4 regions of the Roseibium sp. AWQ4_290 genome follow, and region 1 is predicted to be linked to each of the others. Evidence: predicted binding sites of a transcription regulator. Region 1 holds the regulator's gene; each other region holds the start of a gene.

Region 1 (3,939 bases):
GCCGACGATTGAACAGGCGAAAGAGATGACCGACAGCAAGATTTCCGCCAACAAGGTCCAGGTCTATTACGGCGACACCCATGCCATCAAAGACGTGGATATTGAAATCCAGCCGCGTTCCGTTACGGCCTTCATTGGCCCGTCCGGCTGTGGCAAGTCGACCTTCCTGCGCACCTTGAATCGCATGAACGACACCATAGATATCTGTCGTGTCGAAGGCTCCATCAAGATTGACGGCGAAGACATTTACGATCCGAAGGTCGATCCGGTGCAGCTGCGAGCCAAGGTGGGCATGGTGTTCCAGAAGCCGAACCCGTTCCCGAAGTCGATCTACGACAATATTGCCTATGGTCCGCGGATCCACGGCCTGTCCCGCAACAAGGCGGAACTGGACGATATCGTGGCCTCGAGCCTGCAGAAGGCCGGCCTTTGGGAAGAAGTCAAGAACCGGCTGGATGAGCCGGGAACAGGCATGTCCGGCGGACAGCAACAGCGTCTGTGCATTGCGCGCGCAATTGCCGTCAGCCCGGAAGTGATCCTGATGGATGAACCATGTTCTGCACTTGATCCCATTGCTACGGCAAAGGTTGAGGAACTGATCGACGAGCTGCGCGAAAACTACACGATCGTGATCGTGACCCACTCCATGCAGCAGGCGGCCCGTGTCTCTCAGCGCACCGCGTTTTTCCACCTGGGAATTCTGGTTGAGGAAGGTCAGACAGAAGACATCTTTACCAACCCGCAGGACAAACGCACGCAGGATTACATCACCGGACGCTTTGGCTAAGCGTATTTGCGAAATCTGAAGGGGACACAGGATGTCTGAACATACAGTCTCGGCTTATGACGAGGAACTGACTGCCATGGCCGGCAAAGTCGCCGAGATGGGCGGCCTTGCAGAACGGGCGTTCGCGGATGCGGTGCATGCGCTGGTCAACCAGGATCTTGATCTGGCCAAGGCTACCATTTCCGGCGATGAACGCCTGGATGGGTTGCATCAGGACGTGGAGATGAAGCTGATCGAGATGATCGCCCGCCGCCAGCCCATGGGGCAGGACCTGCGCGAGATCACTGCCGCCAGCCGCATCGCCAATGACCTGGAGCGGGTGGGCGACCTGGCCAAGAACGTGGCCAAGCGTGTGATTGCCATCGATAGCAATCTCCAGTCCAAAAAGCTGGCCATCGGGGTCGAGCACATGACCGAGCTGGCCCTGTCCCAGCTCAAGCAGGTGCTTGACGCCTATACGCGGCGCGATGCCGAGGCGGCGCGCCGGGTGCAGGAAGGGGACGCGGAAGTCGACGCGATCTATACTTCCCTTTTCCGGGAATTGCTCACCTACATGATGGAAGACCCGCGGGTGATCACCCAATGTGTCCATTTGCTGTTCTGCGCCAAGAACATCGAGCGGATCGGGGATCACGCGACCAATATTGCGGAGAATGTCTTCTTCATGGTCACAGGCGAGCGTCTGCCGGAAGAGCGGGAAAAGCTCGACGAAACGACCAGCGCATAAACCTCTGCAAAAAACAGTGCGCAATTTCCGGCCGGCGCCTGGGCGCCGGCCGCCTAGACGGAGCAAGAACGAATGCCGAAGGTCCTCATCGTTGAAGACGAAGAACCGCTCAGCCTTCTCTTGAGATACAATCTGGAAGCGGAAGGATATCAGGTGGATTCCTGTGTCCGAGGCGATGAGGCGGAAATCCGCCTGCGGGAAAGCCTGCCGGATCTGCTGCTTCTGGACTGGATGCTGCCGGGCCTGTCCGGCATTGAACTGTGCCGCCGCCTGCGCACCCGCGAGGACACCGAGCGCCTGCCGGTTATCATGCTGACGGCGCGGGGCGAGGAAGCGGAGCGGATCCGCGGCCTGTCGACCGGGGCAGATGACTATGTGGTCAAGCCGTTCTCCGTGCCGGAGCTGATGGCGCGGGTCCGTGCGATCCTACGCCGGGCCAGCCCGGAAGTGGTCTCCACGATGTTGCGTTCCGGCGATATTGAACTGGACCGGGAAACCCACCGGGTCCGGCGCAATACCAAGGAAATCCACCTGGGCCCGACCGAGTTCCGCCTGCTGGAGTTCCTGATGACGTCGCCTGGGCGGGTGTTTTCCCGCGAGCAGCTTCTGGACGGTGTCTGGGGTCATGATGTCTATGTGGACGAGCGCACGGTTGATGTGCATGTGGGCCGTCTGCGCAAAGCCCTCAACAGGGGCAAGGCCAAGGACCCGATCCGCACGGTCCGCGGCGCGGGCTACGCCTTCAACGATCAGTTTTCAGCTGTCGGCTGATATCAACCTCACCAAACAGGACCCTATTCGACCGTGACATGAGAGCGTTCCGCAAGGAACGGGTCACAGGGTGATGTGCGGCTTCGTCCAAGACGCGCGACACGGCGGAACGCTCTCGTGTCGTAGCTTAAGGTGGCTCCTACCAACCTCAATAGATAGGAACCGATCTGACCGTGTTTGGGGACTGTTCGTCAAGGAGCAGGTTGCAGGGCGATATGGTTTATCGTTCAAAACTTGGGACGCAGCTGAACAGTCCTCAAACACGGCCTCGGTGGCCTGCTCCGGCCCGCCGGACTGCGTTGCGCCGCTTGAACGGCCAACAGGCCGGTCTGCGTGCCTCTCCTTGCCGGTGAACTTGCCCACTCCAATAGGGACCTTTTGGGTGAGGTTGGCATGGGGCCTAGTAGGGGGCTGGAAAATAAAAGCACGCTTCAAACTGAAAAGCCCGCCAAAATGGCGGGCTTTTCTCGTTTAAAAGAAGGTGGGGCGTCAGCCGGCCTTCGCAATCACTTTGCGGTCGCGGCGGCGGTCAGCGACCGGCTGGTAGGCGATCTTGCAGTGATGGGTGCAATAGGGAACACCGGCTTCGGACTGGCGGCCGCAGAAGTAGAAGTCGTCCGTCGCCGGGTCGCCGATCGGCCATTTGCAGGTGCGCTCGGTCAGCGTCAGGATCGTGGCACGCTGGGAGATCGGCACCACCAGTTCGGCCACCGGCTCTGGCTTGATCTCTGCAACGGGCGCAGGGGCTGTATCCGCCTTGAGCGCCGTCGCCCCAATTGTTTGCGGCGGCTGCTGGGCCGGCTTCTTCGGAGCTGAGCTGGTGTTGGTGTTGCTGGCGGTTGCAGAGCGCGGCCGACGGGGCTTGGTGCTTGCGCTTGAGGTCTTTGCCCGCCCGGACAGGCCAAGCCGGTGAACCTTGCCGATCACGGCATTCCGGGTGACGCCTCCAAGCTCGCCAGCGATCTGGCTTGCGCTCAAGCCGTCACCCCAAAGTTTCTTGAGGAGTTCAACCCGTTCGTTTGTCCAACTCATTGCCCGCACCTTTTATTGCGGCCTCTGCGGCCATTAACCCCGTATTAAGCATGCTGGTGCATGCCTAAGTGTGGCATATCTAGTATCTTCGAGTGATTTGCCTTACGAGATGTCGTGTCTGATTGGTCACAGATTACAATAACGTTAATTTGTGAGGCAACCATTGGGCCCAAACCAGTTGGGGATGAAGGGACTTTTCCCCAAGTATGGCGAGGGTATTGAGAATTTTACGAATTCTGTTCCGGTGACTCTACGTATGCGGCCTGGCCGCAGGCCCATTGACAGATAATGGGGCGGCCAGTGTATAACGGAACCGCAACGTGCCGCCTCTCAGGGGCGGCACGTTGCGTTTTGGCCTTGTGCAGGTCTGACGGTGTGCGCGTGCACCGCAGCCAGCCTGCCGGAGCTGAAATCCCTGAAAACCGCCAGTCCCTGCCACACTCGACAGCGCGGGGACGGCCATGGAGTTGAATGAGGTTATGTCCGCGACCGCACTGTTTGGGAATTACGCAAGATCATCCCTGAGCTTTGATCACGGGGAAGGTGTCTGGCTGGTGACCAAGGACGGCCGACGATACCTCGATTGCGGGTCCGGCATCGCTGTGAATTCCTGCGGCCACAG
Region 2 (3,939 bases), on a different contig from region 1:
GGCTCACCTTTGCCCCCTGGCCGAAGATCTACGGCCTCTGGCTGGCCATTGCGGTTGTGCCCGCCTTTTCGTTTCTAGGCGCCCGGCTCTGGGCTTTTTCGCACCGGTCCGCAGATCCCGCCGCCGACCCTCTTGCCCCTGAAGATCCCTGACCATGACAAAGCTTTCCGGTGCGCAGGCGGCCTTGCTCTATGCTGTTTGCGTCTGTCTGCTCTATGGCCTTGTGCCCAGCCTGACCTTTCCCGGCCCGCCGCTGGATGTGGTGGAAGGCTTTGCCTGGGGGCGGGAACTTCAGCTCGGCTATACCAAACATCCCCCCATGCAGGCCTGGCTGCTGGAAGCAACCTACTTTCTGTCCGGCGGCCATTATTTCGGGGGCTACTGGCTAAGCGCCCTGTCCGCCGGTCTCGGTTATTTCTTCATCTGGCAGCTCGCCCGCCGTCTCGGCATGAACCAGCAACAAGCCTTCTGGGCGCTGGTGCTGACCAGCGTCACCTTCTACTTCACTCTGCCGATGCCGGAGTTCAATCCAAACATCCTGCAGATCCCGGTCTGGAGCGGCATGATCCTGCTGTTCTGGCGTGTTCTGGAGAAGGACCGGCTGAGCGACTGGCTGCTTCTGGGCATAGTGGCAGCCTTCGGACTGTATACGAAATATTTCGTGATGCTTCTGATCGGCACGATTGGGCTTTATATGCTGGTCTTCGCAGAGGCCAGACGGCTCCTCAGGCGGCCCGGCCCCTGGCTGTGTGCGCTGGTCTGCCTCATTCTGCTGGTGCCCCATTTCCTATGGCTTTTGAAAACCGGTTTCCTGACCCTCGACTATGCGGCCAGCCGCAGCAAACCCGCGTCTTCACTGATCGGTCACGTCTACAACCCGCTGAATTTCCTCGCAGCCCAAATCGGAAACCACGCAGGCCTCTTTCTTGTCGGTCTGACCGGATTCGGCTGGGCGGGCCTCAAACATTTCCGCTCCGACCGGCCCGCCCAGGCCGTGCCACTGGCCCCGCCCGGCGACCGGTTCCTGCTTTGGTTCGCCTTCCTGCCACTGGCCGTTGTTCTCTTGGCCTCCGCGCTGACCGGAAACGAGTTTGAGCACATGTGGGGCACGCCGATGTTTGTCCTGTCCGGGATCATTGCCGTAAGGTTCGCTGCCCTCCCGGGCCTGTGGGCCTTCCCCAGACGCGCCCTTGCCGCCGCCCTCGCCATTCAGGCGCTTTTCCTCGGCATCTTTGCCGGACAGGCCGTACTCGAACCCTATTGGAAGGAAAAACAGACCCGCATGCACTATCCGGCCCAGGCGGTTGCAGAAACGCTGGCGAAAGTCTGGCACACAGAGATGGGCACGGATCTGGCCTATGTGGCCGGTGACATGTGGTCCGCTGCAAATGTCACGCTCTATGCGCCCGGACGGCCCTCCATGTTCTATCTGCACAGCCGCCGTCTCAGCCCCTGGATTGCGTTTGAGGATGTGCAGACAAAAGGCCTGATGATCGTCTGGCGGGGCGACAGGGACCGGCCCCTCAACGAAGTGCTTGCCTATTATCCCAAGGCGGTCCGCCAGGGCAGCCAGACCTTCCGCTATCTCTCCGGGGCGGCCATCCCTCCCGTCCGGGTGAACTGGGTCATCATTCCTCCGGGCAAGGTGGCCAAAGCGCCGGTCCAATAGACAACGCCGGGCGCATCCTGTCTGATCTTTCTGCGATCCGGGTGCTCAGATCATAGCAAACTGGCAAAAGTGTCAAAAAACTTACATGGTTAAGCTGTTCACACTCTGGGAGAGATGACTCTCTGCCTGTTGACACAAGACTGACCGGCATGTGCCCGAAAGGCATCATTCTTGTTGCGGCAGACCGAGGTTCATGGATGTGAGTTTTGATAAGGACTGATGGATGACCGAGGACAGCGCAAAGAGCTGGGTTGAGGCCGAATGGGCCGATTCCCTTGATGAAGAACTGGAAATGGAAATTGACGACGGTCTCGTTGCCAGGGACCTGCAGTTCATTTCGGACAAGAAGCACAAGTCCCCTATCGACCGGAGCACCTATTTCCATGAATTGCTCCGCCTGCAGGCGGAACTGGTCAAGCTTCAGGACTGGGTGCAGCATACGGGGGAGAAGATCGTCATTGTCTTTGAAGGCCGGGATGCGGCCGGCAAGGGCGGCGTGATCAAACGGATCACCCAGCGTCTCAACCCCCGGGTCTGCCGGGTTGTTGCGCTGCCAGCTCCGACCGAGCGGGAAAAGAGCCAGTGGTATTTCCAGCGCTATGTGCCTCATCTGCCAGCGGCAGGGGAAATCGTCCTGTTTGACCGGTCCTGGTACAACCGTTCCGGGGTGGAGCGGGTGATGGGCTTTGCCAGCGAAGATCAGGTGGAGCAGTTCTTCAACGATGTCCCCGAATTCGAACGCATGATCGTGCGCTCCGGCGTCCGGCTGATCAAATACTGGTTCTCTATTACGGATGAAGAGCAGCAGCTGCGCTTCCTGATGCGCATCCATGATCCCTTGAAACAGTGGAAACTGTCGCCGATGGACCTGGAATCGCGCATCCGCTGGGAAGACTATACCAAGGCCAAGGAAGAGACGTTCGAGCGCACCAATATTCCTGAAGCCCCCTGGTTCATCGTGGAAGGCAATGACAAGAAACAGGCCCGGCTGAACTGTATCAGCCACCTTCTGTCACAAATGCCTTACGAAGAGGTGCCCCACGATCCGATTTCCCTGCCTGAGCGGCGTTTCAACCCGGACTATGAGCGCAAAGTGCTGCCCGAACACCTCTACGTTCCGCAGAAATTCTGACGCCTTTGACCCAACGACACAACCGTGATCTCCCGGCCCTTGCGGGCCGGGATTTTTCATGCGACCTCAAGACCAAGATATAAAGGATTTCAAGACCGGCGAGGTCCGGGGCACGGGAGGCAGTATCATGAACGGCAGCAAAGTCCGCTGGGGCATCATCTCAACTGCAAAAATCGGCCGGGAAAAGGTTGTTCCCGGCATCAAGGCATCCCGGACAGGGCAGGCGGCGGCGATTGCCTCGCGCGATCTCGGCCGTGGCCGCAAGGCCGCAGAGGCACTAGGGATCGGCAAGGCCTATGGCTCCTATGAAGAACTGTTCGCCGACCCTGATATTGACGCGGTCTATAACCCGCTGCCGAACCACATGCATGTGCCGGTAACCCTTCAGGCCGTGGCCGCCGGCAAACATGTTCTGTGCGAAAAACCTGTTGCCCTGAGCGCCCGTGAGGCCAAGGCGCTGCTGGAGCTTCCCAAGGACCGGCTGGTGGCCGAAGGCTTCATGGTGCGCGCCCATCCACAATGGATCCGCGCCCGCGAGATTGTCAGGTCGGGGGAACTGGGTGAGCTGAAATCCATCCAGGGCTTTTTCAGCTATTTCAACGCTGATCCGGACAATATCCGCAACCGGGCGGATATGGGCGGCGGCGCCCTGATGGATATCGGCTGCTACACCATGCTGGCAGGCCGGTATTTCTTTGACGCCGAACCGCAGCGGGCGGTCTCCCTGATGGACCGGGACCCGGCTTTTGGCACGGACCGCCTGACCAGCGCACTTCTGGATTTCGGCAGCGGGCGGCAGCTTGCCTTTACCGTCTCCACGCAGCTGACGCCGTATCAGCGACTCCAGCTTGTGGGCACGCGCAAGCGGCTGGAAATCCTCATCCCCTTCAACGCGCCGCAAGGCGAGGCCGTCAAGCTGCGCCTCGACAATGGCAGCGGCTTTGCCGACGCCAGCGCCGAGACAGAGACCATCGCGCCTTGCGACCAGTATGGCGAGCTGATCGACGTGTTCGGGCGGGCCGTGACCGGCAAGGCTCCCCTTCCCTACGGTGTGGAGGACGCAGTTCAGAACATGAAAATCCTGGATGCGGTCTTTGCCTCTGCGGAAAAAAGTTCCTGGGTGGAGATCCGTTAGTCA
Region 3 (3,939 bases), on a different contig from region 1:
CCCCCCAATCTGGCGGCAGCTTCAAAGGCCCGCAATGCATTCAAGGACGGCAGCCTGGGGACCGGAGGGGAAACGGGCATCTCTAAGACCTATTTTTTCTAGCCCTTATTTTTCTAAAATCTGATTTGCAGCCTGGCAAGAGCCGCGCCACCCTTGCATCGACCTTGTTGGAGACCGTGCTATGCCCGTAACAGACCTCAGACCCTGGCTGCCTAAAGATGTGGCCACTCGCATTGATGACATCACCGGCAGCCTGCGTCTGCTGTCCTCCGGCCAGATCGCCGCACGGATCGATCAGCTTGTGGCGGAGAACTGCAAAATCCACGAGCAGGACTGCTTCAATCTCAATCCGGCCACCAATGTGATGAACCCGCGCGCAGAAGCGCTTCTGGCCAGCGGTCTCGGCTCCCGGCCTTCGCTTGGCTATCCGGGGGACAAATACGAAACCGGACTGGAAGCCATTGAGGAAATCGAGGTGATCGCCGCCGAACTTGCCCGGGCGGTGTTCAAGGCCAACTATGCGGAAATCCGCGTAGCCTCTGGCGCCCTTGCCAATCTCTATGCCTTTATGGCGGTCACCAAACCCGGAGACAGGATTATCGCGCCCCCTGCGCGCATTGGCGGGCATGTGACCCATCATGCCCCTGGCTGCGCCGGTCTTTATGGGCTGGACATATATGAAGCGCCGGTTGATGCGGATGGTTATTCGGTTGATCTGGAAGGCTTGCGGGCCCAGGCCCTGGACCTGCGCCCCAAGCTCATCACCATCGGCATGAGCCTGAACCTCTTTCCCCACCCGGTCTCAGAGATCCGGGCGATCGCCGATGAAGTAGGGGCTCTTGTCCTGTTCGACGCGGCCCATCAATGCGGCATGATCGCTGGCGGCGTCTTTGCCAATCCGCTGGAAGAAGGCGCTCATCTGATGACCATGAGCACCTATAAAAGCCTTGGCGGCCCGCCCAGTGGGCTGATCGTGACCAATGAGCAAAGCCTCTCCGAGCGGCTCGATGCCATCGCCTTTCCCGGCCTGACGGCAAATTTCGATGCGGCCAAATCCGCAGCCCTGGCCGTCTCCCTTCTGGACTGGCAAGACCATGGGGCCGCCTATGCGCAGGAAATGGCCGCCACAGCCAAGGCGCTTGCAGCCGCGCTGGCTGGGGAAGGCCTGCCGGTCTTCACAACCTCCCAAGGCGCGACGGCCTCCCACCAGTTCGCCCTGGAAGCTGCCGCCTTTGGTGGCGGGCAAAATGTTGCGAAGAAGCTGCGGCAGGCAGGCTTTCTGGCCTGCGGCATCGGCCTGCCCCTTGCCCCGGTGGACGGCGACATGAACGGATTGCGCCTCGGCACACCGGAGATTGTGCGCTGGGGCATGACGGTTGAGGACATGCCCCGTCTGGCCAGGCTTGTGGCCGAAGCCCTGCGCTCCAACAACCCGGCCGGCATGGCCGGGCGCGTTGCGGACTGGCGCCGGAGCTTTGACCAGCTGCATTTTATCCATGAATGAGAGGAGTTGAGGGGCAACTTAGCGCCCCCAGGCGCTCCGGAACTCGGCGTAACACCTGCGGCCCGGACAACCGTTTTCCTCGCAAAGTTTTGCACGGATACAGGAGTGTCATCGAACGATCACATCACCTTGACACTTTGGCGCCGAATTGGAACGGTGCAGAAAGTCTCACCCCCATTTCAAGCGCTGCTTGAAAAGATATGTGAGAAATCCGATCTGAGATTGCTGAAATCTATGTTTTGAAAGGCCCGTTGAATGGCATCATCCGATCCGACCCCTCTTGCGGCACCATCGCAAACCCTGCCGATGGTCAAGGCTGACCCTGCCGAGATTGCCCGGATCGGAGAGCGGATTGATTTGTCCGACCGAGCCGGTATTTCGGTTTTCGGCGATGGGGCCCAAAAGTCCGTGACCGACTATGCCGACCGTATTCTGGGCCAGATCCGCAACAAGGACATAGGTGATACCGGACAGCTTCTCAGCGACATTCTTCTGAAGGCCAAGAGCCTGGATCCTGCATCGCTGCAGCAAAAAGGGTTTTTGTCCCGTATCTTCGGCTCCGCCAAAGCAAGACTTGAGCGGTTCAAGCAGGAATTTGAGGATGTGTCCGGTCAGATCGACCGGATCGGGCTGGAATTGGACAAGCACAAGGACACGTTGCGGCGGGACATTGCCATGCTGGATGACCTGCATGAGGAAACCACGCAGTCCATCTTGAAGCTGGATGCCCATGTGGAGGCAGGCAAAGCCTTTGCCGAGCGCTACCGGAGCGAAGAGCTGCCGAAGCTGAAAGCGGCCGCTGAACAGACTGGCTCCCATGACGGCCTTCTGGAAGCCCAATCCTATCAGGACGCGGTTCAGGCGATCGACCGGCTTGAAAAAAGGATCTTCTATCTCCAGCAAGCCCGCCAGCTCGGTATCCAGCAATTGCCGCAAATCCGCATCGTGCAAGCTGGTGATGAAACCCTGATTGAGAACCTGCAAGCCACCTCGACCCTCACCGTTCCGGCCTGGAAACAAAAGATGGTTATTCTGCTCGGGCTCAACCGGCAGAAAGCGGCACTCGATATGCAAAAGCAGGTGACAGACACCACGAACCAGATGATCCGCGAAGCCAGCCAGATGATGAAGGATCAGGCGATTTCCATTGAAGAGCAATCCCAGCGCGGGATTGTCGATATCGAAACACTTCAGCAGGCGAACACGGACCTGATCGACACGATCCAGGGAGTGTTGCGCGTTCAGGAGGACGGCCGCCGGAAACGCGCGGATGCAGAACGGCAGATGGAGACCATGACTGCAGAACTGAAATCCGCCCTGACCAGCGCCAACTAGGGGAGCAGGCTTATGCCCCTTCGTCTGAATCTGAACGGCTTTCTGACGGCCGTCGCTTGCCTCGCCCTTGCCAGCTGCAATGTTGGCCCCGCCACACCGTTCAAGATTACTGCCGGTTCGGAAAACCGGGTGCTGCAGCCCATCGTGGAAGAATTCTGCAGCGAAAACGGCATGGACTGTACCTTTGCCTATCAAGGGTCTTTGGACATCGGCCTTGCGCTCGGCAGCCAGGAGGGCATCGACAGTGATGCGGTCTGGCCGGCGTCCAGCGTGTGGATCGACCTGTTCGACACCGGCCGCAGCGTCAAACACGCCACCTCCATTGCTCAAATGCCCGTCATTCTCGGGGTCCGCACGTCCAAGGCGCAGGAACTTGGCTGGGTCGGAACCGATGTCCGCATGGACGATATTCTGAAAGCCGTGCGCTCCGGCCAGCTCAAATTCCTGATGACATCGGCAACTCAGTCAAATTCCGGCGCCAGCGCCTATCTCGCCATGCTGTCGAGTGCCCTTGGCGGGGCTTCCGCTGTGATCGAACCGGGCGATCTCGACAAACCCGATGTGCAACGCACGGTGAGCGAGCTGCTGTCCGGTGTGGCCCGGTCTTCCGGGTCCTCCGGCTGGCTGGCCGATCTCTATGTCAAATCTGCAGCCGAAGGCACGCATTTCGATGCGATGTGGAACTATGAGGCCGTGCTGAAGGAGACCAATGACCAGCTCCGGCAATCGGGCGATGAACTTCTTTACGCAGTCTATCCGGCCGATGGTGTTGCAATTGCCGATTCTCCACTCGGGTTTGTCGATCGCGGACGCGGGAAGGAAGTCGAAACCTTCTTTACAGAGCTTGTGACTTATCTGCAGTCCGAGGCGACCGCAAAGCGCATAGCCCAGACCGGCCGGCGCATACCTCTTGCAGGCCCGGAGATTTCAGCTCCAAAGGAGCCAGACTGGAATTTTGATCCTGAACGTATGGTAACCGCCATCCGCAAACCCGAACCGGCCGTGATCAGGCAGGCCTTGGATCTCTATCAAAGCGCCCTGCGCAAACCGTCCCTGACCGCCCTCTGCCTGGACTTTTCCGGATCCATGCAAGGCCAGGG
Region 4 (3,939 bases), on a different contig from region 1:
CCTGAACGGCATTCTGGGCATGGCCTCTCTGCTGAAGGACACTCGCGTGACCAAGGAGCAGGGCGCCTATATCGATGCGCTGGAAACCTCCGGAGAGACCCTGCTTCTCCTGATTGACGAGGTGCTCGACTTTTCCAAGGTGGAGGCGGGCAAGCTGGACATTCAGCTGGCGCCAGTGAAAGCCGGGGCGCTGGCAGAACATGTGGTGGAGCTGCTGGCCCCGAAAGCCCATGCCAAGGGCTTGGAAATTGGCATGATGCTGGACCCGTGCCTGCCCGAAGAGCTGACCCTGGATGCAACCCGGGTTCGTCAGATCCTGTTCAACCTGATCGGCAATGGGATCAAATTTACAGATGAGGGCGGCGTGGCAGTTGAACTGACCGGCCAGCCCAATCCCGTGGGCGGCAGTTTTCTGGCCATTGATGTGCGTGATACCGGCATCGGTTTTGACGAGGCCGAGGCGGAACGGTTGTTCAAGGAATTCGAACAGGTGGATCACGGCCCGGCGCGCAAATTCGGCGGCACCGGACTGGGGCTGGCCATTGCCCAGCGTCTGGTCCGGCTGATGGGCGGCCAGATCACCGCCCGGCCCGGCGCAGAGGGCGGCGGTCATTTCCGGGTCACCCTGCCTATTCCCGAAGTCCTGAACGAAAGCGAAGATCCGCGTCTGGCGGCTCTTTCGGGCCGCAGCATCGTCTTTGTCACCAACAGCCGGATCGAATGCCCGCTGCTGGCCAGGCGTCTGGAGCGCCACCGGGCGGATGTTTCCATTCAAGTGCCCGGCAGCCCGACCCTGGAAAAGGCGCTTGCGGGCGCAGATCTTCTGGTGGTCGACAATGCGGCCCTGTCGGACAGCGGCGGCTGGCTGGCCTCCGCCCGGCTGGCCGGGTGCCCGGTTCCCGCCATAGTGCTGATTTCACCGGGCGAACGGGACCGGCTCGCGGATCTGCGCTCGGCCGGCTATGCCGCCTATCTGATCCGCCCAGTGCGGATCGAGACCCTGGTTCAGGTGTTTTCCGGCCTCTTGAGTGGCTCCGCCCAGGACCATGCCTGGGAGGCCGGAGCCGATCCTGTCAGCACGGAAGCGTCCGCGCGCCGCCCTGCGGCGCCCGCCCGGCCTCTGCGCCTGCTTGTGGCTGAAGACAACGATATCAACCGGCTGCTCAGCGAAGCCATGCTGCGCAAGCTCGGCCATGTACCGGTGATGGTGGTCGATGGGGAGGCAGCGGTCGCAGAGGCGTCCTCCGGCGGCTTTGATGCCATCTTGATGGACCTGCACATGCCCGGTCTCGACGGGTTTGAAGCGATCCGCAAGATCCGCGAAGAAGAGATGGCCCATGGGCGTCCTCCCGTACCGGTGCTGATCGTCACTGCCGATGTGATGCAGGATGCCCGCGACAAGGCCGTAGAGATGGGGGCTGCCGGATATCTGACCAAGCCCCTGTCCGCGGACGCCATTTCAGCGGCCCTCGACAGCATCGCCCGCTAAAGGATCTTGCTTTTGAACCTGAGGGCCACCACGGCCGGAGCAGATCCGGGTCTGGGGCCGGGGTTTGGTCTGACTGCGGCAATGTTCCAGTTTTCACTTATCCAATGCTCATATACACTTCCGCGATGGGATATCCGGAAATCAACCCGGCTGTCATCCAGCTGTAGGAAAGATGTGTTCTAGGACGCGTTTAAAGCATGTGGGCCCGCGCCGGAGATCCTGTACCGGCGAACGTAAAAAGACACGTGAAACAGCTTGCAAGCTGTGAAACGGACCACGTGCCGCTGAAGGAATGCAAGAGGGTAGACTGTCCATGATGCGTGAAGGACTTTTTTCTCCGAAGAAACTGGTGCGCAAATTTTCGCCAGCTCTGCGCGCTGACGCTGCGGCCTCAACGCATATGCGCCCGGGAGCGCCAGTCCACACACCGGGCGAGACGCTCGGCCGCATCGGCTCGCTGGAAGTGCGTCTGGCGCGCAATTTCAAGGAAGTGAAAAAGGCGCAACGGCTGCGCTATCAGGTCTTTTATGAAGAAATGTCCGCCATTGCCGATGCCCATACCCAGGCAACCCGGCGCGATGCGGACCCGTTTGACACCTATTGCGACCATCTTCTTGTCGTGGATCACGCATCCTTGAAACGCAACAAACTGGGCCGGTTGAAACCGCAGATCGTCGGCACCTACCGGGTGCTGCGCCAGGAGATTGCCGATCGCCATGGCGGCTTCTACACCTCTGCCGAATATGATATCCAGCGCCTGATCGATGCCAATCCGGGCAAGCGGTTTATGGAACTGGGCCGGTCCTGCGTGCTCAAGCCCTACCGCAACAAAAAAACGGTTGAACTGCTGTGGCACGGCATCTGGTCCTATGTGCTGCGGCACAAGATCGACGTCATGCTTGGGTGTGCTTCCATTGAAGGCACCCAGCCCGATGCACTGGCAGAGCAGCTCTCCTTCCTGCATCACGCCTCACGCGCGCCAGAAGAATGGCGTGCACGGGCCGTTCAGGACCGCTATGTGGAAATGAACCGCCTCGCCTCTGAAGACATCAACCAGAAAGCCGCCCTGCGCGCCCTGCCGCCTCTGGTCAAGGGCTACCTGCGGCTCGGGGCCTTTATCGGCGACGGCGCGGTGATCGACCACCAGTTCGGAACCACCGACATTCTCATCATCATGCCGGTCAGCGAACTCAACACCCGCTACGTGAATTACTACGGCGCCGACGCAAGCCGTTACGCAAGCTGATGCCGGTGTGGTGGACTTGAAATACGCCTGATTTTTGCAACGCGCGCCGTCGCGTATTTCAGTTCCGAAAACCTCATTAGAAACATAGGTTTGCTGGTCACCTTCTTTACTCTGAAGTTCGTTCGGAGCGTGCCGGGAAATGAGACGAGCTTCAGATTCAGGTGGCTCGTAAAAACTGCCATCAGCAAAGCGACGGATCTGCCCGCCGGAATCTGGCACTATGGAATTGCACGGGAAGGGCGAAGCCTTAACGCCCCCTTAAATTGCCGCATTCTATCTTCATCACCGGGGACCGGTTTTCAACCGGACATGATGACGGGACGAATGAGCGATGGCGCCTCGGGCGAAACGCCAGGCACGGATTGAGCCGACCTTCGGGGAAACGGACAGCACTCTGCTTGACCTGCGCCTTGGGCCGCAGGACCGCCCAACTGCACCCGCCTCCAAATCCGGTGCCAAACCCAAACGCAAGACTGCCGGCGCCCGCACCCGCAAGAAAGCACCAGCCAAAAAGACGGGAAAACCCTCCAAACCGAAAGCCGCAACCGGCAGATCCCGGGGCACAAAACCCCGGCAGAGCAAAGGCCGGGGCAGTCGGTCCGGAGCAAAGCGGCGCAGCAGTGTGCGCGGCTTCCGTTTGCGCATTCCCCCGGTGGTCGGCAGGCTGTTCAAGCGCAGTCTTTACTGGAGCGCGGTTCTTGGCATCTGGGGCGTGATCGCCGTGGTCTGCGTAGTCGGCTACTATGCCGCCTATCTGCCGCCGACCTCCGAGTGGCAAGTGCCGGCCCGGCCCCCCAATGTGAAAATTGTGGCTGGAAACGGAGATCTGATTGCCAACCGCGGCGACACGGGCGGCGAGGCGGTACGGCTGGAACAGCTGCCCCCCTATCTGCCCAATGCGGTCATTGCCATTGAGGACCGCCGCTACCGCTCCCATTTCGGCGTCGACCCGGTGGGCCTGCTGCGGGCCGTCTACACCAACCTGACTGCCGGGCGTGTGTCCCAGGGCGGCTCGACCCTGACCCAGCAGCTGGCCAAGAATCTGTTTCTGGAACCGGACCGCACCGTGAAGCGCAAGATCCAGGAACTGGTGCTCGCCTTCTGGCTGGAAGCGGAATATTCCAAGGACGAGATCCTCGAAATGTATCTGAACCGGGTCTATCTCGGCTCCGGTGCCTATGGGGTGGATGCCGCCGCCCGGCGC

The links. The regulator PhoB, encoded in region 1, activates phosphate uptake and scavenging genes when phosphate is short. The targets are predictions, from matches to a motif close to TGTCATNNANCTGTCAT.
Positions count from the first base shown of each region.
Region 2: ppk2 (polyphosphate kinase 2) is a predicted target of PhoB. The motif match lies at 1,740-1,756, and genes of this name have one in related genera.
Region 3: ACXAH0_RS11165 (toxic anion resistance protein) is a predicted target of PhoB. The motif match lies at 1,611-1,627, and genes of this name have one in related genera.
Region 4: olsB (l-ornithine N(alpha)-acyltransferase) is a predicted target of PhoB. The motif match lies at 1,641-1,657, and genes of this name have one in related genera.

Region 1 is NZ_JBSWYG010000030.1:21,398-25,336, forward strand. Features, by position in the region: gene pstB (phosphate ABC transporter ATP-binding protein PstB) at 1-787, shown strand, start outside; gene phoU (phosphate signaling complex protein PhoU) at 819-1,514, shown strand; gene phoB (phosphate regulon transcriptional regulator PhoB) at 1,587-2,285, shown strand; gene ACXAH0_RS23260 (GcrA family cell cycle regulator) at 2,775-3,317, opposite strand; gene ACXAH0_RS23265 (acetylornithine transaminase) at 3,797-3,939, shown strand, end outside.
Region 2 is NZ_JBSWYG010000031.1:24,019-27,957, reverse strand. Features, by position in the region: gene ACXAH0_RS23510 (GtrA family protein) at 1-152, shown strand, start outside; gene ACXAH0_RS23505 (glycosyltransferase family 39 protein) at 155-1,669, shown strand; gene ppk2 (polyphosphate kinase 2) at 1,893-2,801, shown strand; gene ACXAH0_RS23495 (Gfo/Idh/MocA family protein) at 2,929-3,936, shown strand.
Region 3 is NZ_JBSWYG010000009.1:142,723-146,661, forward strand. Features, by position in the region: gene ACXAH0_RS11155 (LysR family transcriptional regulator) at 1-80, opposite strand, end outside; gene ACXAH0_RS11160 (aminotransferase class I/II-fold pyridoxal phosphate-dependent enzyme) at 182-1,504, shown strand; gene ACXAH0_RS11165 (toxic anion resistance protein) at 1,760-2,839, shown strand; gene ACXAH0_RS11170 (substrate-binding domain-containing protein) at 2,852-3,939, shown strand, end outside.
Region 4 is NZ_JBSWYG010000013.1:88,451-92,389, forward strand. Features, by position in the region: gene ACXAH0_RS14510 (hybrid sensor histidine kinase/response regulator) at 1-1,489, shown strand, start outside; gene olsB (l-ornithine N(alpha)-acyltransferase) at 1,803-2,735, shown strand; gene ACXAH0_RS14520 (transglycosylase domain-containing protein) at 3,067-3,939, shown strand, end outside.